4 regions of the Duganella sp. LjRoot269 genome follow, and region 4 is predicted to be linked to each of the others. Evidence: predicted binding sites of a transcription regulator. Region 4 holds the regulator's gene; each other region holds the start of a gene.
What was found. The regulator LexA, encoded in region 4, represses DNA repair genes until DNA is damaged. The targets are predictions, from matches to a motif close to ACTGTATNNNNATACAGT.
Positions count from the first base shown of each region.

Region 1 (7,935 bases), 160 kb from region 4:
TTTCAAGGCCTTGAAAAACGACCGCAATATCCCCAGACGGCCACTTTTTTTAAAAATATTTTCGCTGCGGTGCGTCATCTCTTTGCGAGATTTGCAAGTTGCCTGCGTGCTACACTCTTTTTCTTGTCCAACCCTTGCCCACCTTGCCCATGTCCACGACTCGTGTTGCAATCGCCGCCCTGCTGGCTACCGCCTTCAGCGCCCAGGCACAATCGATCTCCGAACAGCCTTACCCAGGCACCATTGTCCTGAAAGTTGACGCGACCAACACCGCGCAACAGATCTTCCGCGTGCGCGAGAGCATCCCCGCCAAGCCGGGCAAGCTGACCTTGCTGTATCCGCAATGGGTGCCGGGCAACCACGGCCCCAGCGGCGCGCTGAACCAGTTCGCCGGCCTGAAGGTCAGCGCCAACGGCAAGCCGCTGGAATGGAAGCGCGACACGGTCAACGTCTACGCCTTCCATATCGACGTGCCCAAGGGCGCCGCGACGGTGGACGTGGAATTCCAGTACCTGTCGCCGACCGATGCGCCGCAGGGCCGCACCACGATGACCAACGACATCGTCGGCGTGCAATGGCAGTCGGTGACGCTGTATCCGGCCGGCTACGACAGCCGCCGCATCACCATGCAGCCCAACCTGACCGTGCCGGCCGGCTGGCAGTTCGGCACCGCGCTGGAAACCGCGTCGCGCAACGGCGACGAGGTGGCCTTCAAGCCGCTGGACCTGGAAGCGATGATGGATTCGCCGCTGTTCGCCGGCCGCTACTTCCGCAGCATCGACCTCGATCCGGACGGCAAGATACCGGTGCGGCTGAACGTCGTGGCCGACTCGGCCGAGCAGCTGGAAGCGACGCCGGAACAGATCGCGCCGCACCGCGCCATGGTGCAGCAGGCCTACAAGCTGTTCAACTCGCAGCACTACAAGCACTACGATTTCCTGTTCGCCATCAGCGACGAGTTCGGCGGCATCGGCCGCGAGCACCACCAGTCCAGCGAGAACGGCGTCAAGACCGGCTACTTCACCGAGTGGTCCAAGAACGAGGCGCGGCGCGAGCTGCTGCCGCACGAGTTCACCCACTCGTGGAACGGCAAGTTCCGCCGTCCGGCCGACCAGAACGTCCCCAACTTCAACACGCCGCTGCAGAACTCGCTGCTGTGGGTGTACGAAGGCCAGACCCAGTACTGGGGCGCGGTGCTGGCCGCCCGCTCCGGCCTGATCAAGCCCGAGCACACGCGCGACCTGCTGGCCGCCACCGCCGCCCGCTACGACAACACCAAGGGCCGCGACTGGCGCGCGATGCAGGACACCACCAACGACCCGATCGTCAACGCCCGCCGTCCGCAGGGCTGGAACAACTGGCAGCGCGCCGAGGATTACTACTCGGAAGGCGAGCTGATCTGGCTGGACGCCGACACGCTGATACGCGAAAAATCCGGCGACAAGCGCTCGCTCAACGACTTCGCCCGCAGCTTCTTCGGCGTCGACGACGGCGTCAACGTGGCCAGGCACTACACCTTCGACGACGTGGTCAAGGCGCTCAACGCCGTGCAGCCGCACGACTGGGCGACCTTCCTGCGCAGCCGCCTCGACGGCCACGGCCCGGGCGCGCCGCTGGATGGCCTGGCCCGCGCCGGCTGGAAACTGGTCTACACGGAAAAGCCGACCGACTTCCTCAAAGCCCAGGAAGACCTGAGCAAATCGGCCAACTTCCAGTATTCGCTGGGCTTCTCGGTGGGCGCCGAAGGCAAGCTGGAAGCCTTCCAGTGGGATGGCGTCGGCTTCAAGGCCGGCCTGTCGGGCGGCAGCACGCTGGTGGCCGTCAATGGCCGCGCCTACAAGGCCGAGCTGCTGCGCGCGGCCGTCACCGCCGCCAAGACCGGCAAGGAACCGATCAACATCCTGGTCAAGAAAGGCAGCCTGTATCAGAACTATGCGCTGGACTACCATGGCGGCCTGAAATATCCGCGCCTGGAACGCATCGCCGATACGCCCGACCGCCTTGAGGCAATTCTGCAACCGCTGAAGTAATTGTGACAATACGGGGAGTCGGCGATCGCGCCAAATTCGCGCGCCGGCTCCCTGTCAGGTCTATACTGGCCCCATGCCAGATCGGACCGATATCCATCCCCAGCCACGCGCCGAACTTGACGAACTGCGCGAGTCCGACCGCGTGTTCCGCGCGCTGCTCGACAATGCTCCCATCCTGATATCGACCAAGGACCTGCACGGCAATGTCACGATGGCCAGCCGCCATTTCGAAATGCTGGACGGCTACGACGCCGCCACCTTCGTCGGCAGCAACGTGTTCGACTTGTTCGCGCGCGAGATCGCAGAGCAACTGTGGCACAGCGACCGCAAGGCAGCGCTGGAAAAGCGCGCCGTCCACGAGGAAGAATCGGTCTACCATCGCGACAAGACGCTGCACACCTACATGACGGTGAAGTTTCCGCTACTGGACGACAACGGCGAGGTCTATGCCACCTGCGCCGTCTCGACCGACATCACCGAGACCAAGGCGGCCCGCGACGACAGCGTCACCGATGAGCTGACCGGGTTGAAAAACCGGCGCTATTTCAACATCCGCTTCAACGAGGAACAAAAGCGCGCGCACCGCGACCAGCGCACGCTGACCTTGCTGTTGATCGACGTCGACCGCTTCAAGGAATACAACGACACCTATGGCCATCCGCAGGGCGACGCGGTGCTGAAGGCGGTGGCCGACGCCATGCGCCAGACCCTGCACCGGCCGGGCGATCTGTGCTTCCGCATCGGCGGCGACGAATTCGCCTGCCTGTTCGCCAGCAGCGGCCCCGACGAGAGCGAGGCGCTGGCCGAGCAGATCCGTGCCGACATGGCGGCGCGCAAGATTCCGCACCAGGGCAACCCGCCCGGCGGCTACGTCACGCTGTCGCTGGGACTGGCGTTCATCCCGCCGGACTCCGCGTTGGGTCGGGATGACATCTACCAGCAGGCCGACCAGGCGTTGTACCGGGCCAAGCATAAGGGGCGCAACATTATCTCCAGATAGATTATCGTGGCGGCTACTGTGCAAAGAGGGAGACGCCATGATTACGCTGTACACCTGGACCACGCCCAACGGCGGCGGCGACCGAGAAGATGCGGTCGGTGTTGGGCAACCAGCCGGAGAGCCTGCACAACGTCCAGCGCTGGCTGGCCCTGGTGGGCGCCCGCCCCGCCGTGCAGCGCGGCATGGCCTTGCCCAAGGTCGGCTGACGGGTGTATGCTGAGCACATGAATAAAGACACCGACATCCAACTCAGCGGCCCCTTCAAGGCCTCCGACGGCTCCGGCCGTGCCCACGACGCCAAGGCGATCCGTATCTTCGACGAAGGGTATGGCGCGATCGACGTGTATGTGGACTTTTCCGGTTCGATCAGCGGCCTGCACAAGGACAAATCGCTGATCGACGCCGTGGTCGCGCAGCTGCGCACCGTCGGCTACAAGGGCCCGGCCCTGACCGCCGGCGATTCCGTGCTGCAGGAAAGCAAACTGCTGGTGCTCGAAGCGCCGGACGAATTCAACACCTTCGCCGCCGGCAAGGGCTGGAAAGACCTGGCCGAAGAATTCGACGACGAGTAATCACAGATAGCGGTCGCTCCAGGCCGCGATCAAATTCGCCACGTACACCGCATCGCCGCGCTCGGTCAGCAGATGGTCCGCGCTGTCGAGCGAGATGAAGCTTTTCGGATGCTTGGCGGCGGTAAAAATCTCCATCGCGTTGCTGATACCCACCGTGGTATCGCCCGGCGCGTGCATCACCAGCAAGGCCCGCTTCAGGGCCGCGATCTTCACTTTCAAATTATGCTCGCCCGCATCCTCGACAAACTGTCGCTTGATGCGGAAAGGCCTGCCCGCCAGTTGCACATGGGCCTCGCCCTCGCGCGCGATCTGGTCCAGGTGCTGGCTGAACAAACCGGTGACATGCGACGGATCGCTGGGCGCGGCCACCGTCACCACCGCCTTCACTTCCGGCACCTGCGCGGCCGCCGCCAGCACCGCCGCGCCGCCGAGGCTGTGGCCGATCAGCAGGCGCGGCGCCGCATAGGTGGCGCGCAGGAAATCGGCCGCCGCCACCAGATCCGCCAGGTTGGAAGAAAAATTGGTGTTGGCGAACTCGCCCTCGCTGGCGCCCAGGCCGGTGAAATCGAAGCGCAGCACGGCAAAGCCATGCTCGGTCAGCGCCTGCGCGATGCGGCTGGCGGCAAACACATCCTTGCCACAGGTGAAGCAGTGCGCGAACAAGGCGTAGGCCTTGACCTCGCCATCCGGCGCATCGAGACGGGCCGCCAGCTTCTGGCCATCGGCGCCGAGGAATTCCTGTCGTTGTGATTGCATGGTTCCTCCCGCTTGAGATGGGGAAAATATAGCACGGAAAATATAACAGGCTCAGCCGAACAACCCGTGCAGATACCAGCGTGCCGACGCCTCGCCATCGTTGCCGCTGCGTTCGCGGTACAGCCAGTAGTGGGCATGGTCCGCCCCTTCCGCCATGAAGTAGTCGCGCGTCTGCATAGCTCCCCACCAGCCCGCTTCGATGCGTTCGCCGGTGGAGACGATCTTCAGCGGCGAGCCGTAGTAAGGCCGATGATCGCGCATCAGCAGGGCGATCGGCTTGGCCAGCAGCCATGCCGGACGCGGCAGGCTCGGCATGTCCGGCGGCAATTGCGCGCGGGCATCGGCGGGACGGATTTTTTCCTGCACGCTGACCCAGGCGTTGGCTTGCTCGGGCCGGTAGTCGGCGCGCGGCGCCGCCTGCAGCACGTTGTCCGGCCCCAGCCGCGCGGTCAGCAATTCCAGCAGGCGCTGCCAGTCTTCCTTGCTGCCGCCCGGCTCGGGAAACAGCGAATCGCTGGGCGGCGCCATCGGTTGCACCTGCGGCGCCTCCAGGCACAGGCCGATCACCGGCGCGTCCAGCGTCTGCTTGGCCAGGCGCTCCTTCAGCAGGCGCACCAGATGTTCGTCGCGCCAGGTCGGCTCGGCCAGCACGATCTCGATCAAGGTCGGCGGCCGCGCCACCTTGCCGCGCTCGTGTTCCAGCAGCAGGTGGATGCGCTCGACCGCCAGTTGATGCGCACTGAGCCAGCCGGTCAGCTGCTGCAGCAGGCGGTGCGCGCCGAACAGCAGCGCTTCTGCGTTTTCCACGCGGTCGAACAATTCCAGCTTGGCGCGGAAGCTGGCCGGCGCCGCGATCCAGCGATGCATCTCGGCGCGCTCGCCATGGGCGTCGTCCAGCATGTCCAGCAAGGCCCGGCCGCAGCGGCGCTGCAAGCCTGGACGCGGTAGGCGGTGCATCTCACCCAGCGTCATGCACCCTATGCCTTCGAGCCAGCTCAGGTAGGGCCGAGCCGGTGGCAACAGGCTGCTGGGCAAGCGGTCCATGCGCCGCACTAACGCCTCCATCGTCAAGGCGCGCCCGGCATGGCTGCGCGCCAGCAGCCATGCGCCGCGCGCGGTCGGCGCGCAGCTGATCACGGCTGTAAATCCCAAGGTGCGCAGGCTGGCAGCCACCTGCCGGCACAACGCGCGTATGCCGCCAAACAGGCGCAGGCTGGCGCCCACGTCCAGCAGCAGCGTATCCTCCTCCGCCTGCGCCAATTGCGGCGTAAATTGCAGCAGCGCCATCGACACCGCGTGCAGCGCTTCCAGTTCCAGCTGCGGCGCGCGCTGCTGGAACTGCGATTGCGGCGCCAGCATCAGCGCGCCGCCGCGCCGCATGCCGACGTCGACGCCGGCCTCCCGCGCCACGTCCGACATCGCCACCACCCGCTCCTGCTCCAGCACCACGGTGCAATGGTCAGCCGACCAGCGCGGGCAGAATATCTCGAGCGGGAGCCGCGGCAGGTGTAGTCCGATCCAGAGGCGCATGGCGTTGTAGCAAAGAAGGCGTTAAAGGTAAAAACAACGGCGTGTCGCGCTGCGGTCCTCGTCGCTTGACGAAGCCGATGTCGATGCCGCCCGCCGCCGGCTTCAACGACAGGCGCAGCGGCGCCGGCGACGCATCCTGCGCGGCCGCCACCGGCCGCAGCATGCAGAACAGCGTGTCCCCGCTTTGCGCCGCCAGGTGCAGCCGCCGCAGCGTTTCGCCGCGCGCATGGTTTTGCCACATCAGCAGCGCGCCGCAACAGCCGCTGCGCAGCACTTGTTCAGCGGCCCACAAGGCATCGCCGCTCTTGGCGCCGCTGCGTATCCAGATCAGCTGCGACGGTTCCAGCCCCAGCGCGGCCAGCGCCAGCGCCTGCGGCGCGTGCGGCGGCTGCAGCAGCACCACCGGCCGCTTGCCCAGGCCGAGCAGCGCCGGCCGCAGCAAGCGCAGCTCGCCGATGCCGTGCTGCTGCACCAGCAAGTCGATCAGCACGCCCAGCGGCCAGCCGCCGCCCGGCAACTGCGTCGACAGCGCGGCAAAGCCGGTGTCGACGCAGCGGGTGGCGCTGTGCGCCAGTTGCGAGGCCAGCCATAGCGATGGATGGACTGCTTCGGGTGCAGCAATGGCGGAGGCGGATCGGGTCATCATTTTAACGCAAATACTGTATAAATACACAGTACTATTCGAAGCGGATTTTGGCAAGGCTTATCTGATTCGTGCATGCCGTTTGCCGCATTGTTTGCTGTACCATGTGGCTGAGGAAATTAATAAAAGGACATACTTTGCAAACCATACAACTGGTGGGCGCGATCCTGTTCGGACTGGCGCTGCTGCACACTTTTGCAGCCAAATCCTTCGAGGTGCTGTCGCACCGCCATCCGAAACACGCGGGCCTGTTCCACCTGCTGGGCGAAGTCGAGGTGGTGTTCGGCTTCTGGGCCTTCATCCTGATCATCGCGATGGCTTTGCTGAGCGGCGGCGACGCCGCCATCCACTACGCCGAATCGCGCCAGTACACCGAGCCCCTGTTCGTGTTCACGGTGATGGTGGTGGCCGCATCGCGGCCGGTGCTGGACATCGTCGAACGCATGCTGCTGGTGCTGGCCAGGCTGATGCCGATGCGGACCGAACTGGCGCTGGTGTGGTTCGGCCTGGCGCTGGTGCCGCTGACCGGTTCGCTGATCACCGAGCCGGCCGCGATGACCTTGGCCGCGCTGATGCTGGCGCCGCTGATCTTCCGCGAAGGCATGCCGGAATGGTTGAAGTACGGCGCGCTGGGCGTGCTGTTCGTCAACGTCTCGATCGGTGGCACGCTGACCGCCTACGCCGCGCCGCCCGTGCTGATGGTGGCCACCACCTGGCAATGGGACAGCGCGTTCATGGCGACGCATTTCGGCTGGAAGGCGGCCATCGCCGTGCTGATCAACGCGACCGCGGTCAGCTTCATGCTGCGCAAGCATTTGCGCGCGCCTGCGCCGGCCGCCGGTGAGACCGCCGACGCGCCGGCCGTGCCGCTGATGGTCACCGCGATCCATCTGGTGTTCCTGGCCGCCGTGGTCGTGCTGGGCCACCATCCGGTACTGTTCCTCGGCATCTTCATGCTGTTCCTCGGCTTCACGCAGGCTTACCAGCGTTACCAGAATCCGCTGATCGTCAAGGAAGGCCTGCTGGTCGGCTTCTTCCTGGCCGGGCTGGTGGTGCTGGGCGGCATGCAGCAATGGTGGTTGCAGCCGATCGTCGAAAGCCTGCCGCCGGTGGCCTTGTTCTTCAGCGCGCTGGGACTGACGGCGATCACCGACAACGCCGCCCTCACCTACTTGGGTTCGCTGATCAGCGGCATCTCGGCGCAATCGCAATACATGCTGGTAGCGGGCGCGGTGGCCGGCGGCGGCCTGACGGTGATCGCCAACGCCCCGAATCCGGCCGGCGTCTCGCTGCTGCGCCGCGGCTTCCAGGACGAATCAATAGGCGCTATCGGCCTGCTGCTCGGCGCTATCGCCCCGACAGCGGTGGCGGCATTAGCTTTCCTGCTGTAGTACCTCGACGTGG
Region 1 is NZ_CAXUSL020000001.1:5,890,811-5,898,745, forward strand. It holds gene ACSQ3S_RS26365 (M61 family metallopeptidase) at 150-2,030, shown strand; gene ACSQ3S_RS26370 (sensor domain-containing diguanylate cyclase) at 2,104-3,030, shown strand; gene ACSQ3S_RS26375 (hypothetical protein) at 3,255-3,602, shown strand; gene ACSQ3S_RS26380 (alpha/beta hydrolase family protein) at 3,603-4,358, opposite strand; gene ACSQ3S_RS26385 (Y-family DNA polymerase) at 4,410-5,888, opposite strand; gene imuA (translesion DNA synthesis-associated protein ImuA) at 5,818-6,531, opposite strand; gene ACSQ3S_RS26395 (putative Na+/H+ antiporter) at 6,669-7,922, shown strand; gene ACSQ3S_RS26400 (addiction module antidote protein) at 7,905-7,935, opposite strand, start outside.
Region 1: a site for LexA is predicted at 6,547-6,564, ahead of imuA (translesion DNA synthesis-associated protein ImuA). Genes of this name have one in related genera too.

Region 2 (7,935 bases), 280 kb from region 4:
CACGGCGTCGGAGATCGCCAGCCGCGGCGGCTCGGTGGTCGGAGAGGTGGTGACCACCATGGGATCGATCAACGATTCGTCGCGCAAGATCGTCGATATCATCTCCGTCATCGACGGCATCGCGTTCCAGACCAACATTCTCGCGCTGAACGCCGCGGTGGAAGCGGCGCGCGCCGGCGAGCAGGGACGCGGCTTCGCGGTGGTGGCTTCGGAAGTGCGCGTGCTGGCGCAACGCTCTGCGGCGGCGGCCAAGGACATCAAGGCCCTGATCGACGACTCGGTGCAGAAGGTGGCGCTGGGTTCGGACCTGGTCGACAAGGCCGGCCGCACCATGGGCGAAATCGTGCAGAGCATCAGCCGCGTCACGCAGATCATGAGCCAGATCAGCCACGCCAGCGAAGAGCAGAGCATCGGCATCGCCCAGGTGAACGACGCGATCACGCAAATGGACCAGGTAACGCAGCAGAACGCGGCATTGGTGGAGCAGGCGGCGGCAGCGGCCGAATCGATGCAGGAGCAGTCGGCAAGACTGGCCGAAGCGGTCAGCGTATTCAAGCTCGATGCCGCGCAGTCTGCGCCGGCGCCCCGTCGCCTGGCAAAGGCGCCGTCGCGCGTAGCCCTGCCACGGCCTACCGCATCGACGGTACAATGATGGTCTATGACTCCAGCACTTTCCACCCGCGCGCATTGCGCAAGCTGCCTGCGGCCGCAGCGTACCTGCATTTGCCGCTGGGTGGCGCCGCTGCGGAACCAGGTGGAAGTGCTGATCCTGCAGCATCCGCTGGAAGTCGATAACGCCAAGGGCAGCGCGCGGCTGCTGCATCTGAGCCTTGCCAACAGCCGGCTGGAAGTCGGCGAAGAATTCGCGCCGGAGCGCATGCAGGTCATGCTGTCGCCGGAGCGGCGCAGCGTGCTGCTGTATCCCGATACTGTGGAGGACAAGGCCTTGGGCCTGGTTGCGGCGCAGCCGTTCGATCCGGCGTGGCTGGCGGCGCCGGCCGCGCTACGGCTGGTGGTGCTGGACGGGACATGGCGCAAAAGCCGCAAGATGCTGTATCTGAATCCGGCGCTGCAAAGCCTGCCGCGGCTGCCGCTGCGCGACACGCCGCCGTCGCATTACCTGATCCGCAAGGCGCATCTGCCGGATCAGTTGTCGACGCTGGAGGCCACTGCGTACGCGCTGGCACAACTCGAAAACGACGCGTACAAATACAATCCGCTGATCGATGCTTTCGATGGCTTCGTCGCGCAGCAGGCAAGCTACACGCGGCAGCGAGCTTTAAACGGTCAGCTTTAAGCGATCAGCTTTAAGCCCGGCGGCAGCGCATCGCCCAGCATGCGTTTCTCATCCGCTTGATCCAGCTGAACCACTTCACGCACCATCGCGCGCCAGTTGGCCGGGGCGCCGGCGGCTGCAAGGCGGCGCAGGATTTCCTCCCGCAGCGTTGCATCGATGTCGCGCGAGCGGTCGCCGGTCATGCGCGCCAGGTGGGCGGCGGCATAGCCTGCCGGCTCCACTTTTTTCCAGTCCAGCGCAAGGATGGCGGCCAGCCATTGTTCGACGACTTCCTTAGCCACCACGTCGTGCGCGCTGCCGTGGAAAGGCTGGCGCGCACCGACCCGGCTCAGGCCCCACAGGAAGCGCGCCTGCGCCGCCTTGTCGGCCGATTCCAGCCGGCCCAGCATCCACGCGCCGATTTCGGCCTTGTAGTTGCCGGGGATGCGTTCCAGCGAGGCCCCGAGGCGCAGCATGTCTTCGTCGCTGCCGTTGACCAGCGTGTGCGGACGGCGTCCGCGTTCCTGAGCGTCGGCCTGCACGTTGAAGGCGAAATCGTCCAGCACGCGCAGTTGCGCCTCCACGCTCAACCCTCCCGCCACGCGGCGCCACAGGGTCCACCACTCGGCGCAAACCTGACTGTCCTTGTGATGCTGGACGCCGGTTTCAAACAGTGCCCACAGCTGCTCGATGCGCCACTCGTCCAGCGTGTAGCCGAAGCCGGGGCGCAGGCAGTAGCCGCTCAGGTTGAGCCACGCGCGCTCGTGTTCGGACGAGCGGCGACGGCCCTTGGCGCGCTGCATCAGCGCGTCGAACAGGCGGCGCAGCAGCGGCGTGGGCCAGCTTTCGCGGCTGCCGAGCAGGTGTTCGAGCTGTGTGCGCAACTGCTTCACTTCCTTGACCTCGACCTGCTGCGCGCGGCTGCCGAAGATGCGGTCTATCTTCTCGATGGCGGCGTCGAAGCCGGCGGGCATCGGCGCCTCTTGCGGTGGAGCCGTGTCGGCATCGTCGTCGGCGTGGGCCGCATCGCCGCGCAGCTGGAATTCCAGCCGCCAGCGCTGCGCGCCTTCGATGGCGACGCAATGCACTTCCAGCGTACCCACTTCGCTCAGCGTGGCGGCCAGTTGCACCGGCACTTCCTTGCGGGCGTCGGCGGCGCCGCTGTCGCGCAGCACGGTGGCGATGGGCGGCAGCTGGATGTAGTCGTCCGCCTCCAGTTCGACCAATTCTCCTGCTTGCGGTGTGCCGGCTTCGGAAATCGACGAGGCCAGGTGGAAGCGCACCGGCCGGCCGAGGCGGAGCGCGAAAGTGCGCTCGGCCAGCAGGATTTCGCGATTCTCGACGCTGCCGCGCGGCAGGATGCAGATGGCGCGGCGCGGCTGGTCGGGGCGATGTGCGTCATCCAGCAGCAGGAAGTAGCTGCGCGGCGAGCCGCCGCCGATCAACGGCGCTTGTCCAGCCTGGCCGAGCGCGTAGGCCACTCCGCCTCGTGCGACGGCGACGTCGGGATTGTCGTTGTGCAGAACGCGCAGAGGCTGGCCGCGCCAGTTCGCCAGCGTGGCCTCGAGGCGGCGGGCCAGCGCGTCGGCGCGGAACACGCCGCCGTTCAACAGCAAGGTATCGGGAACGGGGACGGTGCTGTCATCCGCCGGCAGGCCAAGAGCTGCGCGCGCGGCGGCGGCATGCTGGCGCAGGAAGCCGGCCAGATGGCGCGTGACCGCGGCGTCGCTGGCGTAAGGCAGGCCGAATTCGACGATCGCCGCGCGGCCGCGACGTGCGGGTTCCTGTGTTTCGTTCAGCGGGAAGAAGCCGTCGACGACCAGTGACGCCACTTCGTCGCGGGTCAGGTCGGCGGAGCGCGAACCGCCGATCAGGCGCGAGCCGGAGCCGAGCAGGGTGACGGTGGTGCGTTCGGGGGCATCGGCCGTCAGCAGCAATTCCTTCGCCGCCCGGCAGCGTTCCGCCAGTTGCGACAGGCGGCTGGCGGACAGGCGTGCCGGTGCTGCGGCATCGCCGGTCGCGCCCGACGACGACGCCATGCGCGCCTCGACCAGATGGGCCAAGGCCAAGTCCATGTTGTCGCCACCCAGTATCAGGTGGTTGCCTACGCCGATGCGGCTGATCTGCGGCAGGCCATCGACCGTCTCCACTTTGATCAGACTGAAGTCGGTGGTGCCGCCGCCGACGTCGCACACCAGCACCAGGCGCGTGTCGGCGAGGTCTGTGGCAAGCGTGGCACGTTGGCGGAACAGCCAGTCGTAGAAGGCCGCCTGGGGTTCTTCCAGCAAGCGCAGGTCCGGCAGCCCGGCCATGCGCGCCGCCTCCAGCGTCAGCGCCCGTGCGCCTTCGTCGAACGACGCGGGTATCGTCAGTACCAGCTGCTGGCGCTCCAGCGGGTGTGCCGGAAAGCGCGTATTCCACGCGGCCCGCAAATGGGCCAGATACGAAGCACTGGCCGCCACCGGCGACACCCGGGCCACATCCGCCTCCGCGCCCCACGGCAATATCGGCGCCGTGCGGTCCACGTGAGGATGCGACAGCCAGCTCTTGGCGCTGGAAACCAATCGCCCCGGCACCTGCGCGCCCAGCGTGCGCGCCAGCCTTCCGACCACCACCTGCGACAGCCCGGCCACATCGGCGACGGGCCACGGCAACTGCAAATCGCCATCGGCCAGCTCGCCGGAAGCCGGGTGGTAGCGCACGGAGGGCAGCAACGCACCGGCGCCGACTTCGCCAGGCGCCACCAGCTGCTCGATATCGAACAAGCGTATCTGCGCGCTGCCCGGCTCGGAATAAGCCAGCACCGTGTTGGTGGTGCCCAGGTCGATGCTGACGACGTATTGACTCATGCTTAGCTGGCTTCACCCGCGCGCACGTCGAACTCCACCTTCCAGCGTTCGCCGCCATCGGACACCGCTTGCAGTTCCAGCGTGCCCGACTCGGTCGCCATCGCATGCAGGCGCACCTGCACCACGTCGCCGGCCTGGCGGCCTTCCGGCGACAGCGTCGCCTGGATCTCGTTCAACTCGATCAGCTCATCGGCGCCCCAGAAGTCCAGCAGATCGCCGATGCGGTCCTGGCGACGTACCGACGAACCGAAGAAGCGGAACTGCACCGGCTCGCCGACCACCAGGCCGAATTCCTGGTTCGGCAATTCGATCTCGCTGCCTTCCTCCATGCCGAACGGCGCCACGCACAACGCCTGGATCGGCGGTTCCATGCCCGGGATGGCCGGCATCGACGACTCGATCGCCACATAGTAGGCGCGTGCCGTGCCGCCGCGTATGCGCACGCCGCTGCCACGGCGCACGTAGCTGTAGTAAGCCGCGCCGCGCGCCACCGCCAGATCGAGGTCGGCGCCGGCCAACATGCGCGCAGGTTCCGCGCCTTCCAGGTACAGCCATTCGTTGATGCTGTCCATGATGCGCTGTGCCAGCAGGTCCGACTTGAACACGCCGCCGTTGAACAGCACCGCCGTCGGATGGAGGAAGGTCGCCTCGGCGGACTGCTTGCCGGCGTAGCCTTCCAGTTCGCTGGTGGCGCCGGTCTGGCGCGCCAGGAAGGCTGCCAGGTGGCGCGTGATGCCGGCGTCCTGCGCATACGGCAGGCCAAGCTGCGTCAGGCCCGCGCGCGTGCGCACGGCCGGACGCGCCGACGCTTCCACTTTAGGGAAGAAGCCGTCGAGGATGAAGGTCGTCACTTCGTCGCGCGTCAGTTCGGTGCGGATCGAGCCGCCGATCAGTTTCGAGCCGCGGCTCGGCACCACGATAGGCCAGGTCTCGACTGTTGCATCGGCCAACAGTTTTTCCTTGGCGCTGCGGCAGCCGTAGGTCAGTGCACGCATCTGCCAGGCGTCGAGCTGGGTGCCGTTGGCGGCCAGCTTGCGCGCCACCAGGTGCGCCAGCGCCAGGTCCATGTTGTCGCCGCCGAGCAGGATATGGTCGCCGACGGCGATGCGGTGTGGTTCCAGCACGCCGTCGCGTTCCAGCACGGCGATCAGCGAAAAGTCGCTGGTGCCGCCGCCCACGTCGACCACCAGGATGATGTCGCCCGGCTTGACGTCCTTGCGCCAGCGGCCTTCGCTGCCCTGGATCCAGCTGTACAAGGCCGCTTGCGGCTCTTCCAGCAAGGTCAGGTTGGTGTAGCCGGCGGCGCGTGCCGCAACGGCCGTCAGCTCGCGCGCGCCCGGATCGAACGATGCGGGAATCGTGACGGTGACCGCCTGCTCACCGAACGGCGCGTCAGGGTAGGCCTGCTCCCACGCCTGGCGCAGATGCGACAGGTAGCGGGTCGAGGCTTCCAGCGGCGATACGCGCGCGACTTCTTCCGGCGCGTCATTCGGCAGCAGCGCGCTGCGGCGGTCCACGCCAGGGTGGCTCAGCCAGCTCTTGGCACTGGAGACCAGGCGGATCGGCGTGGTGGCGCCACGGCTGCGCGCCATCTCGCCGGCCACGCCGGTCAGTTCTTCAGCGGACTGCTGCCACGGCAGGCTCAAATCGCCCGGCGCCAGTTCGTCCGCGTGCGGCAGGTACAGGAAGGACGGCAGCAGCGGCAGTTCTTCGACGGTGCCCGGCGCGGTCAACTGCGGAATGGCCAGCACGCCGTGACGGGTCTTCTCGCCGTCGCTCGCTTGCAGGTCTACATAGGACAGCGCGCTGTGCGTGGTGCCCAGGTCGATGCCGATGGCGAAACGCGGGTCGCTCATAATTCCACCTCCGCCGGCGCGAGGATGGCGGCGTCGTGCGCTTCGGCCAGTTTCGGCAGGCGCACGTTGGCCGCGCGCCAGCCGCGATGGCTCAGCGCACCACGGAACGGCGCGCAGCCGACCACGTTGCCGGTCAGGCGCACGGCGCTGGCGTCGAAGCCGTTTTCCAGCACGATGCGGCTGCCTTCGGCTTCGCTGCGCACCGGTTCGATGGTGAAGTGCTCGCGCAGCACCTTGCTGCAGCCTTCATGCACCACGCGCGCGGCGGCGCCGATGTCGGCGTCGGAATAGGCGCTCAGGTTTTCCTGGGTGAAGTCGATCAGGCGTGCTTCGCGCTGGAACAGGCTCAGCAGCTGCAGGGCGGCGTCCGGCGTGGCGACGCGCAGCGGTGTCGGGACCGGCGCCGGTGCCGGCGTTGGCGCGGCCGCCGGTTGCGGCGCGTCATCGATGCGCGTCAGGCGCGCAGCGTATTCGGCGTCGGACAGGGCACGAAAGAATGCGCCGACAGCGATCGAAATCCGGCTGAAAAAAGACGGCAATGGTTGAGTCGAGTTATTCATGTTTTTGCTCGTATTGGGATGAGTGGGCTGGGGGCGCGCGCAGGCGCAGGGAAGATCCATCCCCCGGAAGCCCTGCATGATACCAGCTTGCCCCCGCGCTACCCAAGGCGCCCTGCTCGCACTATTGATATTTCGCTTGATATGGCGGTTTCGAGCGCATAGAATACTGGATATATATACAGTATTTAGGGTTATGCCGGCCTTGCCATGAACAAGCACGATGAAAACAATCAGGAGCAGGTGATGTTGCCGCCGCCTTCGCTGAAGGCGCAGAAGGGCCGTGGCGCGGTGTCGAACCTGCAGGGCCGCTTCGAAGTCAACGCGCGTGAAGCCTACGACGACGGCTGGGAGCGAGAAGAAGAGGAGGCCAAGCCATGGAAAACCCAGGTCACCGACGAATACTGCAAATCCATCCTCAGTCGCAACGCCTCGCCGGACTTGCCGTTCGGCGTCTCGCTCAATCCCTATCGCGGCTGCGAACATGGCTGCATCTATTGCTTTGCGCGGCCCACCCACAGCTATCTCGGCCTGTCGCCGGGCATGGATTTCGAGACCAAGATTTTCGCCAAGGTCAACGCGCCGGAAGTGCTGCGGCGCGAGCTGGCCAAGCCCGGCTACGAGCCGCAATCGATCGCGCTTGGCGTCAATACGGATGCCTACCAGCCTTGCGAGCGCGAGCGCAAACTCACGCGCCGCGTGCTGGAGGTGCTGCAGGAATGCCAGCATCCGGTGGGCCTGATCACCAAGTCTTCACTGATCGAGCGCGACATCGATATCCTGGCCGCGATGGCGGCACGGCAGCAGGCCGGCGTCGCCATCACGCTGACCACGCTTGATCCGGCCATCTCGCGCACGCTGGAGCCGCGCGCCGCCGCACCGGCGCGTCGGCTGCGCACGATACGCACGCTGACCGAGGCCGGCATTCCGGTCGCCGTCAGCATCGCGCCCATCATTCCGTTCGTGACCGAGCCGGACATCGAGCGGATACTGGAGGCGGTCAAGGAAGCGGGCGCGGTCAGCGCGCATTACACGGTGCTGCGCCTGCCGTGGGAAGTGGCGCCGCTGTTCCATCAGTGGCTGCAGGCGCACTTCCCTGAGCGGGCACAGCGGGTGATGAACCGCGTGCGTGAAATGCGCGGCGGCAAGGATTACGACAGCACCTTCGGCGCGCGCATGAAGGGCGAGGGCGTGTGGGCGGAGTTGATACGACAGCGTTTCAAGATCGCCACCGAACGCCTGGGCCTGACCGGCCGGGGCAGCCGTTTCCACAATATGGACGCGTCGCAGTTCACGCGGCCGCTGGTGGTGCCGCCGCTGGGCGCGCGCGCCAAGGCGGCCGATGCGGGGCAGCTGGATTTATTCTGAAGGAGCTTGCCGCAGTTCCGCCAGATGCC
Region 2 is NZ_CAXUSL020000001.1:5,449,438-5,457,372, reverse strand. It holds gene ACSQ3S_RS24440 (methyl-accepting chemotaxis protein) at 1-652, shown strand, start outside; gene ACSQ3S_RS24435 (tRNA-uridine aminocarboxypropyltransferase) at 659-1,297, shown strand; gene ACSQ3S_RS24430 (Hsp70 family protein) at 1,294-4,125, opposite strand; gene ACSQ3S_RS24425 (Hsp70 family protein) at 4,128-5,981, opposite strand; gene ACSQ3S_RS24420 (DUF2760 domain-containing protein) at 5,978-6,541, opposite strand; gene ACSQ3S_RS24415 (PA0069 family radical SAM protein) at 6,749-7,906, shown strand; gene ACSQ3S_RS24410 (gamma-glutamylcyclotransferase) at 7,898-7,935, opposite strand, start outside.
Region 2: a site for LexA is predicted at 6,707-6,724, ahead of ACSQ3S_RS24415 (PA0069 family radical SAM protein). Genes of this name have one in related genera too.

Region 3 (7,935 bases), 5.5 Mb from region 4:
CGCCCGCACTTGCGCGCTGCTCAGCGCGCCAATTTGCGAGGTCAGCAGGTTGCCGACGACATTGGTGCGCAAGGCCGCCATGTCGGCCGTTTCCAGCGCCGCCAGTTGCGCCGACGACAAGGCGTTCAGCTGGGCGCTGGTCAGCGTGTTGGCCTGCGCCGTGCTCAGCGCGGCGATCTGGGCGGTGCCCAGGCCGGCCAGCGCGGTGCTGCGCAGCGCCAGCACCTGGGCCGTGCTCAGTTGGGCGAACAGGCTGCCGTCGTCCCGTCCCAGCTCAGTGGCCTGGGACGACGTCAACGCCGCAATGGCGCCGGTGCTCAGCGCCTTCAGCGCGGCGCTGCCCAGCGCGGCGAGATCGCCGGTCGACAGGCCGGCCACCTGGGCGGTGCCGAAGGCGCCGATTTGCGCGCTGGTCAGCGACTGCACCTGCAGACTGGTCAGCGCCGCGACCTGCGCGCTGGTCATGGCGGCGAAGTGGCGCGTGCCGAGGCTGCCCAACTGCGTGCTGCCCAGCGACGACAACAGCGCCGTTCCCAGCGCCGCAACGGCGGCCGGACTCAATGCCGCGAGGTCGGCGCCCGGCAGGCCGGCGATCGATGCGGTGGACAAGGCAGCCACCTGTCTGCTGCTCAGCGCGGCGAATTCGGCGGTGGTGAGGGCGCCCAGCTGGCTGCTGCTCAGCGCCGCCATTTGCTGCGTGGTCAATCCGGTGATGGCGGCGGTTTTCAGCGCGGCCAGGTCAGCCGTTTCCACCGCGGCCAGTTGCGCCAGCGACAGGCTGCTCAGTTGCGCGCTGCTGAGCGCGGAAGCCTGCAGCGTCGACAGCGCCACCACCTGGTCGGTCGTCATGCCGGCCAGCGCCGCGGTCTTCACCGCGGCCAACTGGGCCGTGCCCAGCAGACTGATCTGATTGGTGGCGCCGGCGCCCAGCTGGGCGAACTGGTCGGACGTCAGCGCGCCAACGGCGGCCGTGCTCAGCGCCTTGATGCCGGCGCTACTCAGCGCGGCCACGTCGGCGGTCGACAGGCCCAGCACCTGGCGCGAACCGAAGGCGCCGATCTGCAGCGAATTGAGGGCATGGACCTGGGCCGTGCCCAGCGCGGCGACCTGGTCGCTGCTGAGGACGATGATATGGCGCGTGCCGAAGCCGGCCAGTTGTGCCGTGCTCAGCCCGGCCATCAGCGCGGTGCCCAGCACCGGCACGGCCAGCGGATTGAGGACGGCCAGGTCGGCGCTCGGCAGGCCGGCGATGCTGGCGCTGGACATGGCGCCGATCTGGGCGCTGCTCAGCGCGGCGAATTCGCCGGTGGTCAGCGCACCCAGCTGGGTGCTGCCCAGCACCGCGATATTGCGGGTCGACAGCGCGGCCAGGGCCACGGTTTTCAGCGCGGCGAGATCGGCCGTTTCCATGGCCGCGATGGCGGCGGTGGTCAGCGCGCTCAGTTGCACGCCCGTCAGCGCCGCAGCCTGGGCGGTGCTCAGCGCCACGGCCTGGTCCGTGCTGAGCGCACCCAGCTGCGCCGTGCTCAGCGCGGCGACCTGCTGCGTGGTCAGCGCGGCGATGCCGCGGCTGCCGATGGCGGTCACGTCGTCGGACGACAATGCGGCCAACTGGCGCGTGGCCAGCGACGCCAGTTGCCTGGTCGTCATCAGCGCCACCTGACCGGTCGACAGGCTGGCGAGATTGGCAGTGTTCAGCGCCGCCAGGTCGGCCGGCTCGAAGGCTGCGATGGCATCGGTGCTCAGTTGGGTAAATGCCTGGGTGCCCAGCGCGGCCACCTGCGCGGTGGTCAGCGCGGCGATCTGGCTGCTGGTCAGTGCACCCATCAGGCCGGAGGGCAATGCGCCGGCGGCGTTCAGCACGGCCGGCTTGAGCGCGGCGAAATCCTGCGTGGTCAGCACCGCGACATTGCTGGTAGCCAAGTAGGCCAGCTGCTGGCTGCTGAAAGTGGCAAGGTGATCGGTGCGCAGCGCCGGCACTTGCAGCGAATTCAGCGCGACGATGTCCTCGGTCGTCCACGCCAAAACGTCTTGTATGGTGAGATCGTTGGCGAGCTGCTGCGTGGTAAGCAGGGGGACGAACGTAGACATCGCGAGTTCCTATTTTGATAACACTAATCACTATAGCAGAATTCGCCTTAATTTCTACATGGCAACGAAATTATTTTCGGGTTTTATGTCCAAAATTACATGAAAAAAGCCGCAAAATCAAAGACTTTGCGGCATTCTTAACCAACAAGCAACGGCTGGGTTGATATCTTGATCAGGCTTTCGCTTCGCCGCCCAGCGCCTCGACCACGTCGGCCATCAGCTTGGCCAGTTCCCCCGTCATCAGCATGAAATCGCCGTCGAAACGCTCTTCATCGTTCTTGGTGCTCGATTCCTTTTCGCTGATCACGTCCAGCGCCTTGACGCCCTTGATCGCCAGCGACTCGGTCAGCACGAAGGAGATCTTGCTGTCCCAGGTCATCGCCAGGCGCGTGCACTGCTTGCCGGCGGCGATATGGCGGCGCACTTCGTCCGCTTCCAGCGTGTGGCGCACATAGCGCACCGCCGCCTTGCTCTCGCCGGTGGCGCGCAGCTCGGTGTCCATGTCGACCGTGAAGCCGGACGGCGCATCGTCGGCCTGCAGCCACTCGGTCATCACGCCGACCGGCGAACGCTGCACGCGCAGGCTCTCCAGCGGCAGCTTGTCGACCGCCTTGAGCAGCAGCTTGATCACTTCGTCGGCCTTGGCCGGGCTGGCGGCGTCGACCACCAGCCAGCCGTTGACCGGATCGATCCAGGTCCAGACGTTGCTGCGGATCGAGAACGCGCGCGGCAACAGTTCGTCGGCGACGCGCTCCTTGAGTTCCTTCATGGCTTTCTTGCCCGGCGCAAAACCTTGCGCCTCTTCCATTTCGGCGGCGCGGGCCTTGGCGACCTGGTTGATGACGGTGTTCGGCAACAGTTTCTTCTCGGTGCCCAGCAGGATCAGCATCTGCTGGTTGACCACGTGCACCAGGCCGCCGTTAGGGCGCGGCGTGTCCCATCCCTGGCGCAGCAATTCATTGCTGGTGGCTGGCACGAAGGAGTGAGGAGCGAGCGCGGCTTCCAATTGTTCCGGGGTAAAGGCCCAAGGGGCCGGCAGACGGTAAATCTGAAGATTCTTGAACCACATGAGTATTTAGCCTTGTTTCAGTAATGCCAGGGGAGCGCCATTTTACACGCTGACGGCAGCGCCGGACCGATTGTGTTGCACAGCTAGGCGAACAATTCGCCTTGCCGGGGGGCTGGCGCCTGCGGGCCGGCGCCGGGCGGCTCCAGCGTGCTGGCGCGCACGCCCAGCAGGCGCAGCTTGCGTTGCAGCGGCACCCGCTTCAGGCATTCGCGCGCGGCCTGCAGGATGGCCGCGCCGTCGGCCACCGGCTGCGGCAAGGTGACGTTGCGGCTGACGATCTGGAAATCGTCGAAGCGCAGCTTGATGCTGATGGTGCGGCTGACGTAGCCTTTGCGCTTGAGATCGTCCGCCAGGCGGTCGCACAGCTTGGTCAGGATGGATGACAAGGCGTCGCGGTCCTGGCGCGCGTGCAGGTCGCGCTCGAAAGTGGTCTCGCGGCTGATCGACTTGCTTTCGGAGCTGGTGGAAATTTCGCGGTGGTCGACGCCGCGCGCGGCCTGCGCCAGCCAGGCCGCGTAATGGGCGCCGAAATGGTCCTGCAGCAGGCCGGCGTCGGCCTCGGCCAGCTGGCCGATGGTGGCGATGCCCAGCGCCGCCAGCTTCTCGGTGGCCTTGGGACCGATGCCGTTGATCTTGCGCACGCCCAGCGGCCAGATGCGGGCCGGGATATCGTCGTAGCCGAGAACGGTCAGGCCGTTGGGCTTGTCCAGGTCGGAGCAGATCTTCGACAGCAGCTTGTTGGGGGTCACGCCGATCGAGCAGGTCAGGCCGGTGGCGTCGCGCACGGCCTGCTTGATGCGCTGCGCCAGCTCGCGCGTTTCGCCTTCGACGCGGGTCAGGTCGATATAGATTTCATCGATGCCGCGGTCCTCGAAATCGGGCGCGATGGCGGCCACGGCGTTTTTGAACAGCCGCGAATAATGGCGGTAGGCGTCGAAATTGACCGGCAGCAGGATCGCGTCCGGCGCCAGCTTGGCCGCCTTCATCATGCCCATGGCCGAGCCGACGCCCAGCGCGCGCGCCTCGTAGGTGGCCGTGGTGATCACGCCACGGCCGACGTAGTCGCGCAGCCGGGCGAAGCGGCGGCTGCCGTCGGCCTGCGGCACCGGCTGGGCATCGCGGCCGCCGCCGATGACCACCGGCAAGCCGCGCAGCTCCGGATAGGTGAGCAACTCGACGGAGGCGTAAAACGCGTCCATGTCGAGGTGGGCGATGCGCCGAGGATCTTCTACCATGTGCCGAAATATCACTGTGAATGCATACAGTATCCACGGAAACATATCGCACCGCAAGTGGGCACGCCGTCCGCGGCCGATGTTACACTGGAGTAAATAAGCGCCCGTCACCGCCATGTACAGACACTTCGGACTCCCGCTGCTGTTCTTGTTCGCGCCCCTGGCCGCCGCCACGCCGGCGGCTTGTCCCGAGGCGCGCATCGGCATCAGCGACCTCGGCTATACCTCGTTCCGCAATGGCGAGGGCTACGGCGGCATCGCCGTCGATCTGGTCGGCGAGATCGAGCGCCGCACCGGCTGCCCCTTCCGCGTCGTCTGGTACCCGCACAGCCGGCTGTTCGCGCAATTTCTCAGCGACCAGCTGCAGGTGACCGGCGCCGCCCTGCATACTGCCGAGCGCGACCGCCACGGCGTCTGGATACCCTACGCCTATTCGCAGTTCGAGCTGCTGCTGACCAATCAGAGCGGCGGCCCGTTCCACAGCCTGGCCGACTTCGTCGACAACAGCAGCGCGCGCCTGAACGTCAGCCGCGGCATCTCCTATCCGCCCAGGCTGCTCGCGCAGATGGACCGCCTGGCCAAGCTGGGGCGGCTGGAATACGTCAACGATTACGCCGTGGCGTTCCGCAAGATCCAGGCCGGCCGTGCCGACGGCATCCTGGCGCCGCGCACCATCCACCTGCTGCACCAGCGCCAGTTTCACATGGTCGGCGCGATGACCGCGGCCACGCTGGAGGAATCGCCGCGCTCGGTGATCGGGCTGTACGTGTCCACCACGCTGGTCGGCGCGCCGACGCGACAGCGCTACATCGACGCCATCCGCGCGATGGTGGTCGACGGCACCGTGCAAAGCCTGTATGCGCGCTATCTCGGCGACGAGGTCGCCCGCGAGATCTTCAGCGGCGGCGTCGGCGGCATCCTCGATCTGATGCCTCGTTAGAGCGCCCGGCGCGCGGCCGCCAGCACCAGCACGGCGCCGGCCACCAGGCTGGCCGCCAGCAGGTAGATGCCGCTGGCCGTGCTGCCGGTCGCGTCCTTGATGGCGCCGACCAGGTAGGGGCTGGCGAAGCCGGCCAGGTTGCCGACCGAATTGATCAGCGCGATGCCGGCCGCCGCCGCCGCGCCGCCCAGCATGGCGGTCGGCAGGCTCCAGAAGATCGGGAAGGTGGTCAGGATGCCGGCCGTGGCGACGCTGAGCGCGGCCATCGCGACGACGGTGTTGTCGGCATACAAGGTGGCGCCGACCAGGCCCAGCGCGCCGGCCAGCGCGGCGGCGGCCGCATGCCAGCACCGTTCGCCGCTGCGGTCCGAGTGGCGCGCGGCCAGCACCATGACCACGGCCGCGATGCCGTAGGGGACCGCCGTCAGCAGGCCGATATCGAACACGTCCTTGACGCCGCTGTTCTTGACCAGCTGCGGCAGCCAGAAGCTGACGCCGTACAAGCCCATGACGAACAGGAAGTACACCAGCGCCAGCAGCCATACCGTGCCGTTGGCGAACACCTGCGCCAGCGGCATGTGCCGCTGCGCCTTGCCGTCGTCGGCGATGGCGCGCTCCAGCAGCCGCTTGTCGTCCTCGCCCAGCCAGCTGGCGGAACGGATGCCGTCGTCCAGGTAGAACAGGGTCCAGATGCCGATCAGCACCGACGGCAAGCCCTCCAGCAGGAACAGCCATTGCCAGCCGCTCAGTCCGTAGCGGCCGGCGAACGCCGTCATGATCCAGCCCGACAGCGGCCCGCCGACCACGCCGGCCACCGCCACGCCGCTCATGAACAGCGCCACCATGCGCGCGCGGCGACGCGCCGGATACCAGTAGGTCAGGTACAGGATGATGCCGGGGAAGAAGCCCGCTTCGGCGGCGCCGAGCAGGAAGCGCAGCAGGTAGAACGTGGCCACGCTGTTGGCGAACATCAGCGCCGACGAGATCAGGCCCCAGCTGATCATGATGCGGGCGATCCAGATGCGCGCGCCGGTGCGCGTCATCAGCAGGTTGGACGGCACCTCGAACAGGAAGTAGCCGATGAAGAAGATGCCGGCGCCGAGGCCGTAGACGGTGTCGCTGAAGCGCAGGTCGGCCAGCATCTGCAGCTTGGCGAAGCCGACGTTGACGCGGTCCAGGTAGGCGGCCACGTAGCACAGGAACAGGAAGGGCATCAGCCGCCAGCTGACGCGGCGGTACAGGGCATCGAGGTGGTCGCTGCGGTGCATGTCGAGGGTTTCCTTGTTGTGGTTCGTCGCGGCGCCCATGGTGACACCGCCGGGCCGGCTTGCGCAGCCATTTTTCAAATTATTTACAAAAACCCTTGCGGAATCGGCAAACCAGCTTGTAGAATACGGCCTCGTTCAGCAGTTGCAACACAGTAGTGATGAAACGCTGATATGTTTTCTGGGTGCTTAGCTCAGTTGGTAGAGCGGCGCCCTTACAAGGCGTAGGTCGGGAGTTCGACCCTCTCAGCACCCACCAAGGAAAACAGACAAACGAATTTGGAGCGGTAGTTCAGTTGGTTAGAATACCGGCCTGTCACGCCGGGGGTCGCGGGTTCGAGTCCCGTCCGCTCCGCCAAATTCCTTTAAGGGCCCGATTCGTCGGGCCCTTAATCATTTCCGCTCCCGTTATTTCAATTCATACCAGGTACCGCGTCCGCTGCCGCGCTGGACCAATTGGCCGCGCTCGACCAGGTTTCGAAAATGCGGCTTCAAGGTGTTGCGATTACCCGCAGTGAGGCGGACCGCATCGGCCATCGTCACCCGTCCATGCTCGCGGACGAACTCCACTATCTGCAACGACAAGCCGGGTAATGCCGCCAGCACTATATGTTCCCGCTCTATCTTCTTCTCCAGCCGGCGTACTTGTTCGGCAAGAGAGCGCAGGAAGAACAACAGCCATGGCTGCCAATCTGGCGCATTACTGCGGATCGTGGCTTGGGTCTGCCTCAGGGCCACGTAATAGGCTTCCTTATTTGCTTCGATGACGCTTTCCAGCGAACTGTAGGGAACATAGGCATAGCCGGAGCGCAGCAGCAGCAAACTAGTCATTATGCGGCTGAGCCTCCCGTTACCATCTTGAAATGGATGGATCTCCAGGAAGACCACGGCGAAGATAGCGATCACCAGCAGAGGATGAAGTTTCGTACGACGCAACTCTTGCGCGGTCCATTCCACCAGTTCCCGCATCAGGCGCGGCGTGTCGAACGGTGTGGCCGTCTCGAACACAATGCCCAACTGCCTACCGTCCGCATCGAAAGCAGCCACGCTGTTGGCGCTGGTCTTGTACTCACCCCGATGCCGCTCATCCTTTTCGCTATAACGCAACAGCATCAGGTGCAACTGCTTGATGTGATTCTCGTTGACCAGCATGTCCTGCCAGGAGTGGAACACCACATCCATCAGCTCGGCATAGCCCGCCACCTCCTGCTCGTCGCGCGTGGCAAAGGACTTGATGTCGAGGTTGGACAGCAATTGCGCCACCTCGCGGTCAGATAGCCGGCTGCCTTCGATGCGGGTGGATGAGCCTATGCTCTCGATGGTGGCGACACGGCG
Region 3 is NZ_CAXUSL020000001.1:185,636-193,570, forward strand. It holds gene ACSQ3S_RS00630 (hypothetical protein) at 1-2,091, opposite strand, end outside; gene ACSQ3S_RS00635 (recombination-associated protein RdgC) at 2,264-3,160, opposite strand; gene dinB (DNA polymerase IV) at 3,244-4,395, opposite strand; gene ACSQ3S_RS00645 (substrate-binding periplasmic protein) at 4,511-5,335, shown strand; gene ACSQ3S_RS00650 (MFS transporter) at 5,332-6,642, opposite strand; tRNA gene ACSQ3S_RS00655 (tRNA-Val) at 6,784-6,859, shown strand; tRNA gene ACSQ3S_RS00660 (tRNA-Asp) at 6,882-6,958, shown strand; gene ACSQ3S_RS00665 (Fic family protein) at 7,009-7,935, opposite strand, start outside.
Region 3: a site for LexA is predicted at 4,409-4,426, ahead of dinB (DNA polymerase IV). Genes of this name have one in related genera too.

Region 4 (7,935 bases):
GAAGCCGTGACCGTGCTGCATCGCCGCGTGCGCGGCGGCTACGCTGCCGTGGCGCAGATCGCCGGCGTCGGCCTGCTGGCCTTCCGCGATCCGTTCGGCATCCGTCCGCTGTGCCTGGGCATCAACGAAACCGAGCAGGGCGCCGAATACCTGATCGCCTCCGAATCGGTGGCGCTGGAAGGCATGGGCTTCCGCTTCGTGCGCGACATCGCGCCGGGCGAGGCCGTCTTCATCGACGCCGACAAGCAGCTGCACAGCCGCCAGTGCGCGGACAATCCGTCGCTCAACCCTTGCGTGTTCGAGTTCGTCTACCTGGCCCGTCCGGATTCCGTCATCGACGGCGCCTCGGTCTACGCCACCCGCCTGAAAATGGGCGAGTACCTGGCCGAGAAGATCAAGCGCGAATTCAAGGACGGCGAGATCGACGTGGTCATGCCGATTCCGGATTCGTCGCGTCCGGCCGCGATCCAGCTGGCGCTGGCGCTGAACGTCGAGTACCGCGAAGGCTTCATCAAGAACCGCTACATCGGCCGCACCTTCATCATGCCGGGCCAGGCCGCGCGCAAGAAATCCGTGCGCCAGAAGCTCAACGCCATCGCCTCCGAGTTCAAGGACAAGGTCGTGCTGCTGGTCGACGACTCGATCGTGCGCGGCACCACCAGCCGCGAGATCGTGCAGATGGCGCGCGAAGCGGGCGCGAAGAAAGTGATCTTCGCTTCGGCCGCGCCGCCGGTGATCTACCCGAACGTGTACGGCATCGACATGCCGACCCGCGACGAGCTGATCGCTTACGGCCGCACCACCGAGGAAGTGTGCCGCGAGATCACCGCCGACCACCTGGTCTACCAGGACATCGACGCGTTGAAACGGGCGATCTCGGACGTCAATCCGGCGCTGAAGAATTTCGAGGCTTCGTGCTTCGACGGCGTCTACGTCACCGGCGACATCTCGAAGGACTACCTGGACAAGCTGGAGTACGCGCGCCACCATCCGAAGGCCGCCGCGCCGGAAGACGCGGGCCGCTCGCAACTGAACCTGAACCTGGCTGTCACCGAAGCCTAACCTTCGTCATTCCCGCGCAGGCGGGAATCCATACTGAGCCTGCGTGCTCGCGTTCTATGGGTTCCCGCCTGCGCGGGAACGACGTGCGAGAATGCACATGAACGACAAAAAGAACTACGGCTTCACCACCACCATCCTGCACAACGACCGCCTGAAAGGCATCGAGCACGGCTCGCTGCACAAGCCCATCCACACCTCGGTCGCCTTCGGCTACGCCGACGCGCGCCAGCTGGCGTCCGTGTTCCAGGGCAAGGAGCCGGGTTTCCGCTACGGCCGCCAGGGCAACCCCACCATCTCCGCGCTGGAAGACAAGGTCAACAAGATGGAGCAGGGCGTCGGCACGCTGTGCTTCGCCACCGGCATGGGCGCGATCGGCGCCGTGTTCCAGTCGCTGCTGCGCGCCGGCGACCACGTGGTGTCATCGGCCTTCCTGTTCGGTAACACCAACAGCCTGTGGCAGACCACGATGGGGCAGGGCGTGGCCGTGTCCTTCGTCGACGCCACCGACGTCGCCAACGTCGCCGCCGCCATCACCGAGCAGACCCGCGTGGTGTTCGTCGAAACCGTCGCCAATCCGCGCACGCAGGTGGCGGATTTGCGGCGCATCGGCGAACTGTGCCAGCAGCGCGGCATCCTCTACATCGTCGACAACACGATGACCACGCCGTATCTGTTCCGTCCGAAATCGGTCGGCGCCGGCCTGGTGATCAATGCGCTGACCAAGTCGATCGGCGGCCACGGCAACGCGCTGGGCGGCAGCCTGACGGACACCGGCGTCTACGACTGGAGCAGGTTCCCGAATATCTACGAGAACTACAAGAAGGCCGCGCCGGCGCAATGGGGGCTGGCGCAGATCCGCGCCAAGGGCCTGCGCGACTTCGGCGCCTCGCTGGCGCCGGAAGCGGCGCACCACATCGCGGTCGGCGCCGAAACGCTGGCGCTGCGCATGGAGCGCACCAGCAGCAACGCGCTGGCGCTGGCCGGGATGCTGGAGGCGGACGAGCGCGTCGCCGCGGTCCACTATCCGGGGCTGAAGTCGCACCCGCAGCATGGCATCTCGACCGAGCTGTTCCACAGTTACGGCTCGCTGCTGAGCTTTGAGCTGAAGGACGGCATCGACTGCTTCGATTTCCTCAATCGCCTGAAATTGGCGATTCCGGCGTCCAACCTGGGCGACACGCGCACGCTGGTGATTCCCGTGGCCCACACCATCTTCTACGAGATGGGCGCCGAGCGCCGCGCGTCGATGGGCATCGCCGAATCGCTGATACGGGTGTCGGTCGGCATCGAAGACGCCGACGATCTGCTGGACGACTTCGCCTGCGCGCTGGAAGGCTGCTGATACAAAACTGCACATTTGAATATTTGTGCGCAGTTATCTTTTTCTATACACTTGGCTTTAATATATTTAAAGCCAAGGGGCGGAACAATGAAAACTGCTTTGGTGTTTGCGTTAACGCTGGCCGCGGCCGGCGCAGTCCAGGCCGAAGACCTGCAGAGTGACCAGCACAGGGCCCGCCAGTCCGACATCGACTACTACACCCAGCGCTACGACGGCGCCGATGTCGCGCTGGCCAGGTTCAACTGCGTCAAGCCCGACATTCCCACCCGCTCCGAAACCAAGCAGGACATCAAGGCCGTCGGCGCCGGCATCGACGCCTGGATGGCTTGCTACAACGGTTTCGTCAAAAAACTGCACGACGTGCTTCCTGTCGGCAAAGCCATTCCGGACGACCTGGTCGACCTGATGACGGACGACGAGTTGAAGCAGGCACTGTCCCGGCTGGATCACGCCTACGCCGCCGTCTACGCCGAAGGCAAGCAGCGCGCCGACCAGATCATGGCCGCCCGCGAAGCCTGGCAAACCAAGACCAACGAATTCGTCGCCACCGAGAACGCCCGCACGCAGCAGGTCGCCCTGGTGCAGCAGACCGAGGCCCGCAATGGCGCCTCCACCGCGCGCGCGTCGGGTCCGGTACCCACGCTGGCGGTCAAGCACTGAATTGTTTTGCCAAATCCTTAAGTTTGCTTATACACTTGGTTTTTCAGACTATAACTAAAAAGGTGTGACATGAAAGCTTCGTCGATAATCGGGTTGTGCATGGTATTGGTCAGCGGCAGCGTGCTGGCGGATGAACTGGCCGATGCCGACAAGTTGATGGCCGCCAAGGACTACACCCGCGCGCTGCCGATCTACGCCAAGCTGGCCTCCGGCGGCAACGCCGTCGCGCAATTCCACCTGGGCGAACTGTACTGGTACGGCGAAGGCACGGCGGTGGATATGGCCAAGGGCGACGAGCTGTTCAAGAAGGCCGCCGACGCGGGCGTGGCCGACGCCAAGGCGGCCTTGCAGATGACGCCGCAGCGCCAGGCCAAGCTGAGCCAGATCGACTACTACGCCAACAAGTACGACGGCTCGGATATTACGCTGAGCAAGTTCAACTGCGTCAAGCCGGACATTCCAGCGATGTCCACCAATGTCAGGGACATCAAGGCGGTCGGCGTCAACGTCGACGCCTGGCTGGCCTGCTACAACGGTTTCGTCAAGAACCTGAACAGCCTGCTGCCAGCCGGCAAGGCAATCCCGGCCGACCTGCCCAACCTGATGACGGATGCCGAATTTGCCCAGTCCATCGCGCGCATGGACCAGGCCTACGCGGCCGCCGGCGCCGATGCGAAGAAGCAGGCCGACAGCGTGAACCTGGCGCAGGCAGCCTGGGAAGCCAAGACCACCGAGTACGTCAAGACCGCCAGCGCCCGCAGCCAGAACGCGCTGACCCAGCGCCAGGCCGAAACCGACCAGCAGCAGAACTGGGACCAGAACATGCGGGTCGGCAGTTCTATCATGGGCAAGAGCACCAAATAACTACGATGTGATAACCGGGAGTAAGCGATGAGAGTTGCAATGATTGCTGGTCTGATGATGGTGATGGGCACGCAGGCTTGGGCTGCGGGGACGACCGATGTGGACCAGATCGTCGCCAAGCGCCGCGCGCACCAGGCGGACATCGACTATTACACCAGCCGCTACGACGGTGCCGACCTGGCCGCCAAGGCCAACTGCGCCGAGCCGGTGATGCCGTCCCATTCCGCTTCCCGCGACGGCGTCAAGCAGGTGCGTAACAATATCGCTGAATGGAGTGAGTGCTACAACCAGTTCATCGGCAGCTATAACGCCTTGCTGCCGGCCGGCAAAGCCATTCCGGCCGACGTGGCGGCGGTGATGACCGATGCCGAGCGCAAGGTCGCGGCCACGCGCATGGATATGGCCTATACCGAGATCGCCATGGAGATGCAGCGCAAGGCGCAGGCGCTGGACGTCAAGGCGGAGTTGTGGGCGCAGGCCACCTCGGAATTCTTGAAGGACCCGAGCTACGTCAAGCACTTCAAACAGAACTACTATTCGGTCAACAACAGCGACAACGGCATGGCTTCCTATGTTGTCGGCAGCGCCATGCCTGGCCAGCGTCCGACCGCGGACAACCGCCGCTAAGACCATAGCGGCGTCCGGGCAGCTGGCGCGAACTTAGTGCCAGCTGCGCATCAGGCCGACCGCCAGGCCTTCCAGCGCGAACTCGTCCGCTTCCGGATCGACCTTGATGATCTTGAAGTCCGGATTCTCCGGCAACAATTCCACCGTGGATCCCGTCTTCCGGTAGCGCTTGACCGTGACGTCGTTGCCGATGCGGGCCACGACGATCTGGCCGTTCTTGGCGCTGTCCACCTTCTTCACCGCAAGTAAATCGCCATCCATGATGCCGGCGTCGCGCATCGATTCGCCGCGCACCTTGAGCAGGTAGTCCGGCTTGGACGAGAACATCGCCGGATCGACGCTGTAGCTGGTTTCCAGGTTTTCCTGCGCCAGGATGGGCGAGCCGGCGGCCACGCGGCCGATCAGCGGCAGCGACATCATCAGCGACGGCGGCACCTTCGGCATCGCCGGCTCGGCATGCACGCCCAGCAGGCGGATACCGCGCGAGGTGCCGGCGGCGATCTCGATCGCGCCCTTGCGCGCCAGCGCCTGCAGGTGCTCCTCGGCCGCGTTGGCGGATTTGAAGCCCAGTTCATTGGCGATCTCGGCACGGGTCGGCGGGAAGCCGGTGTTTTCGATGGCATCCTTGATCAGATTGAGAATTTGTTCCTGTCGTGCGGTGAGCTTGATCATAGAGTCCGTTGGGCCTGTGTATATAGACAGTCTGTATTTTTGTACAGTGTGAGAGGAAATGCAAGAGGATTTGTTGCTTTGCGCGAAATAAATTCATGCGGCCTCATAGGGCAGGGAATTTCGGCGGCGGGCCAGGGCTGGTTTTTTGGCCCAAAAGCTGATATAGTCGCGGGCTTACCTCTTCCCACACCTGTCTTGACGCCAGGGTGGGCTATATTCACAGTCCTTAAGGGAGTTTGCATGCGTCACTATGAAATAGTATTTATCGTCCACCCGGACCAGAGCGAGCAAGTGCCCGCCATGATCGAGCGTTACAAAACCACCGTAACGACCCGCGGCGGCGCCGTGCACCGTGTTGAAGATTGGGGCCGTCGTCAGATGGCTTACTCGATCCAGAAACTGGCTAAAGCACACTACATCTGCCTGAACATCGAATGCGACAACGAGACCCTGGTCGAGCTGGAAACCGCCTTCAAATTCAATGATGCCGTGCTGCGTCACCTGACCGTCAAGATGAAGAAAGCGGAAACCGCTCCTTCGCCGATGATGAAGTCGGTACAACGTGAAGATGCAGCGAAATCGCATCGCACCGAAGCTCCAGCAGCCGCTGCTGCTCCTGCGGCCTAATTGTTTCAGAACCGGGCTGAATCAGCTCCAGTGAATGTAAGCCAATTCATCGCGTTGATCGCCGAACGGGACGCCTTGCGCTATACCCCGGCCGGCATGCCGATCGTGAACGCTGTCCTGCAGCACCGGTCGCAGCAGATGGAGGCGGGCATCGCCCGATTGAGCGAGTTTGAAATTTCCGCGGTTGCCGCGGGCGAGATTTCAGGCCGCTTCAGTCAGGCGCCACTGGCAGGCATGTATCAGTTCACCGGTTTTCTGAACAAGAAGAATCGCAATAGCAAAAGCCTGGTGTTTCACATCATTGATTTTAGTGCTGTCCCAGACAGCTCAATTTAAATACAGGAGCCTAAAATGGCATTCGGTAAAAAGTTCGACAAAAACAAGCTCAAGCTGAAAGAAAAGCGCAAGCAACAAAACCCATTGTTCAAACGTAAGAAGTTCTGCCGCTTCACCGCAGCAAACGTTGAACAAGTTGACTACAAAGACGTCGACACCCTGAAGGACTTCGTCCAGGAAAACGGCAAAATCATGCCAGCACGTCTGACCGGTACCAAGGCGCACTACCAGCGTCAAGTTGACACCGCAATCAAGCGCGCCCGCTACCTCGCGCTGCTGCCTTACACCGATCTGCACCACGCTTAATTGCGTAGTCTAGATAAGATCCTGGAGAAGAACTATGCAAATCATTCTGTTAGAAAAAGTCGTCAACCTGGGCAACCTGGGTGAAGTCGTTAAAGTTAAAGACGGTTACGCACGTAACTTCCTGATTCCGCAAAAAATGGCTCGCCGCGCTACCGCGTCAGCCGTTGCTGAATTCGAAGTCAAGCGCGCTGAACTGGAAAAAGCTGCTGCCGCCAAACTGGCCGCCGCGCAAGCCCAAGGCGAGAAACTGAACGGCATGACCGTGAACGTTTCGCAAAAAGCTGGTGTTGACGGCCGTCTGTTCGGCTCCGTCACCAACTTCGACATCGCTGAAGCGCTGACCAAAGCTGGTTTCGCCGTTGAAAAAGCTGCCGTGCGCATGCCTACCGGTCCTCTGAAGACCGTGGGCGAGCACCCGGTGAGCGTTGCTCTGCACACCGACGTGGTGGTGGAAGTGACCGTTGCTGTCGTAGGCGAAGCTGCCTAAGATTTGAGCGGGCGGCAACGCCTGCCAAGCTTGCAACATCGAGAAAAAAGCCGGGCTAGCCCGGCTTTTTTCTCGTCATAATTTTGTAGTATGGCACAAACAAGCAGGTATAATTCGCGCCATGAACGCCCCTTCCGATCCGCAAGTAGATTCACTCCGCGTCCCGCCGCATTCCATCGAAGCAGAACAGTCCGTCATCGGCGGCCTGCTGCGCGACAATGCCGCGTTCGACCGCATCGCGGACATGATGCATCCGGAAGATTTCTACCGCTACGACCACCGCATCATCTTCGAGCAGATCGTCAAGATGATCAACGGTTCCAAGCCGGCCGACGTGATCACCGTATTTGAAACCCTGACCCAGCTGGGCAAGGCCGAGGACGTCGGCGGCCTGGCCTACCTGAACGCGATGGCGCAAAACACGCCGTCGGCCGCCAACATCCGCCGCTACGCCGAGATCGTGCGCGACCGCTCCATCCTGCGCCAGCTGATCACCGTGGCCGACGAGATTTCCGGCCAAGCGTTCAGCCCGCAGGGCAAGGAAGTCAAGCAGATGCTCGACGAGGCCGAATCGAAGATCTTCGCCATCGCCGAGCAGGGCGCCCGCGGCGCCGCCGGCTGGACCGCCGTGCAGCCGCTGCTGACCCAGGTGGTCGAGCGCATCGACGAGCTGTACTCGCGTGAAAACCAGTCCGAGATCACCGGCGTGCCGACCGGCTTCATCGACCTCGACCGCATGACCTCCGGCCTGCAGCCGGGCGACCTGGTCATCGTGGCCGGCCGTCCGTCGATGGGCAAGACCGCATTCTCCGTCAACATCGGCGAAAACGTCGCCATCGAGGCCGGCCTGCCGGTGGCGATCTTCTCGATGGAGATGGGCGGCGCCCAGCTGGCGATGCGTATGCTGGGCTCGGTCGGCCAGCTCGACCAGCACCGCCTGCGCACCGGCCGC
Region 4 is NZ_CAXUSL020000001.1:5,732,387-5,740,321, reverse strand. It holds gene purF (amidophosphoribosyltransferase) at 1-1,062, shown strand, start outside; gene ACSQ3S_RS25645 (cystathionine gamma-synthase family protein) at 1,160-2,404, shown strand; gene ACSQ3S_RS25640 (hypothetical protein) at 2,492-3,064, shown strand; gene ACSQ3S_RS25635 (tetratricopeptide repeat protein) at 3,164-3,928, shown strand; gene ACSQ3S_RS25630 (hypothetical protein) at 3,968-4,555, shown strand; gene lexA (transcriptional repressor LexA) at 4,589-5,227, opposite strand; gene rpsF (30S ribosomal protein S6) at 5,468-5,854, shown strand; gene priB (primosomal replication protein N) at 5,885-6,190, shown strand; gene rpsR (30S ribosomal protein S18) at 6,206-6,496, shown strand; gene rplI (50S ribosomal protein L9) at 6,531-6,983, shown strand; gene ACSQ3S_RS25600 (replicative DNA helicase) at 7,105-7,935, shown strand, end outside.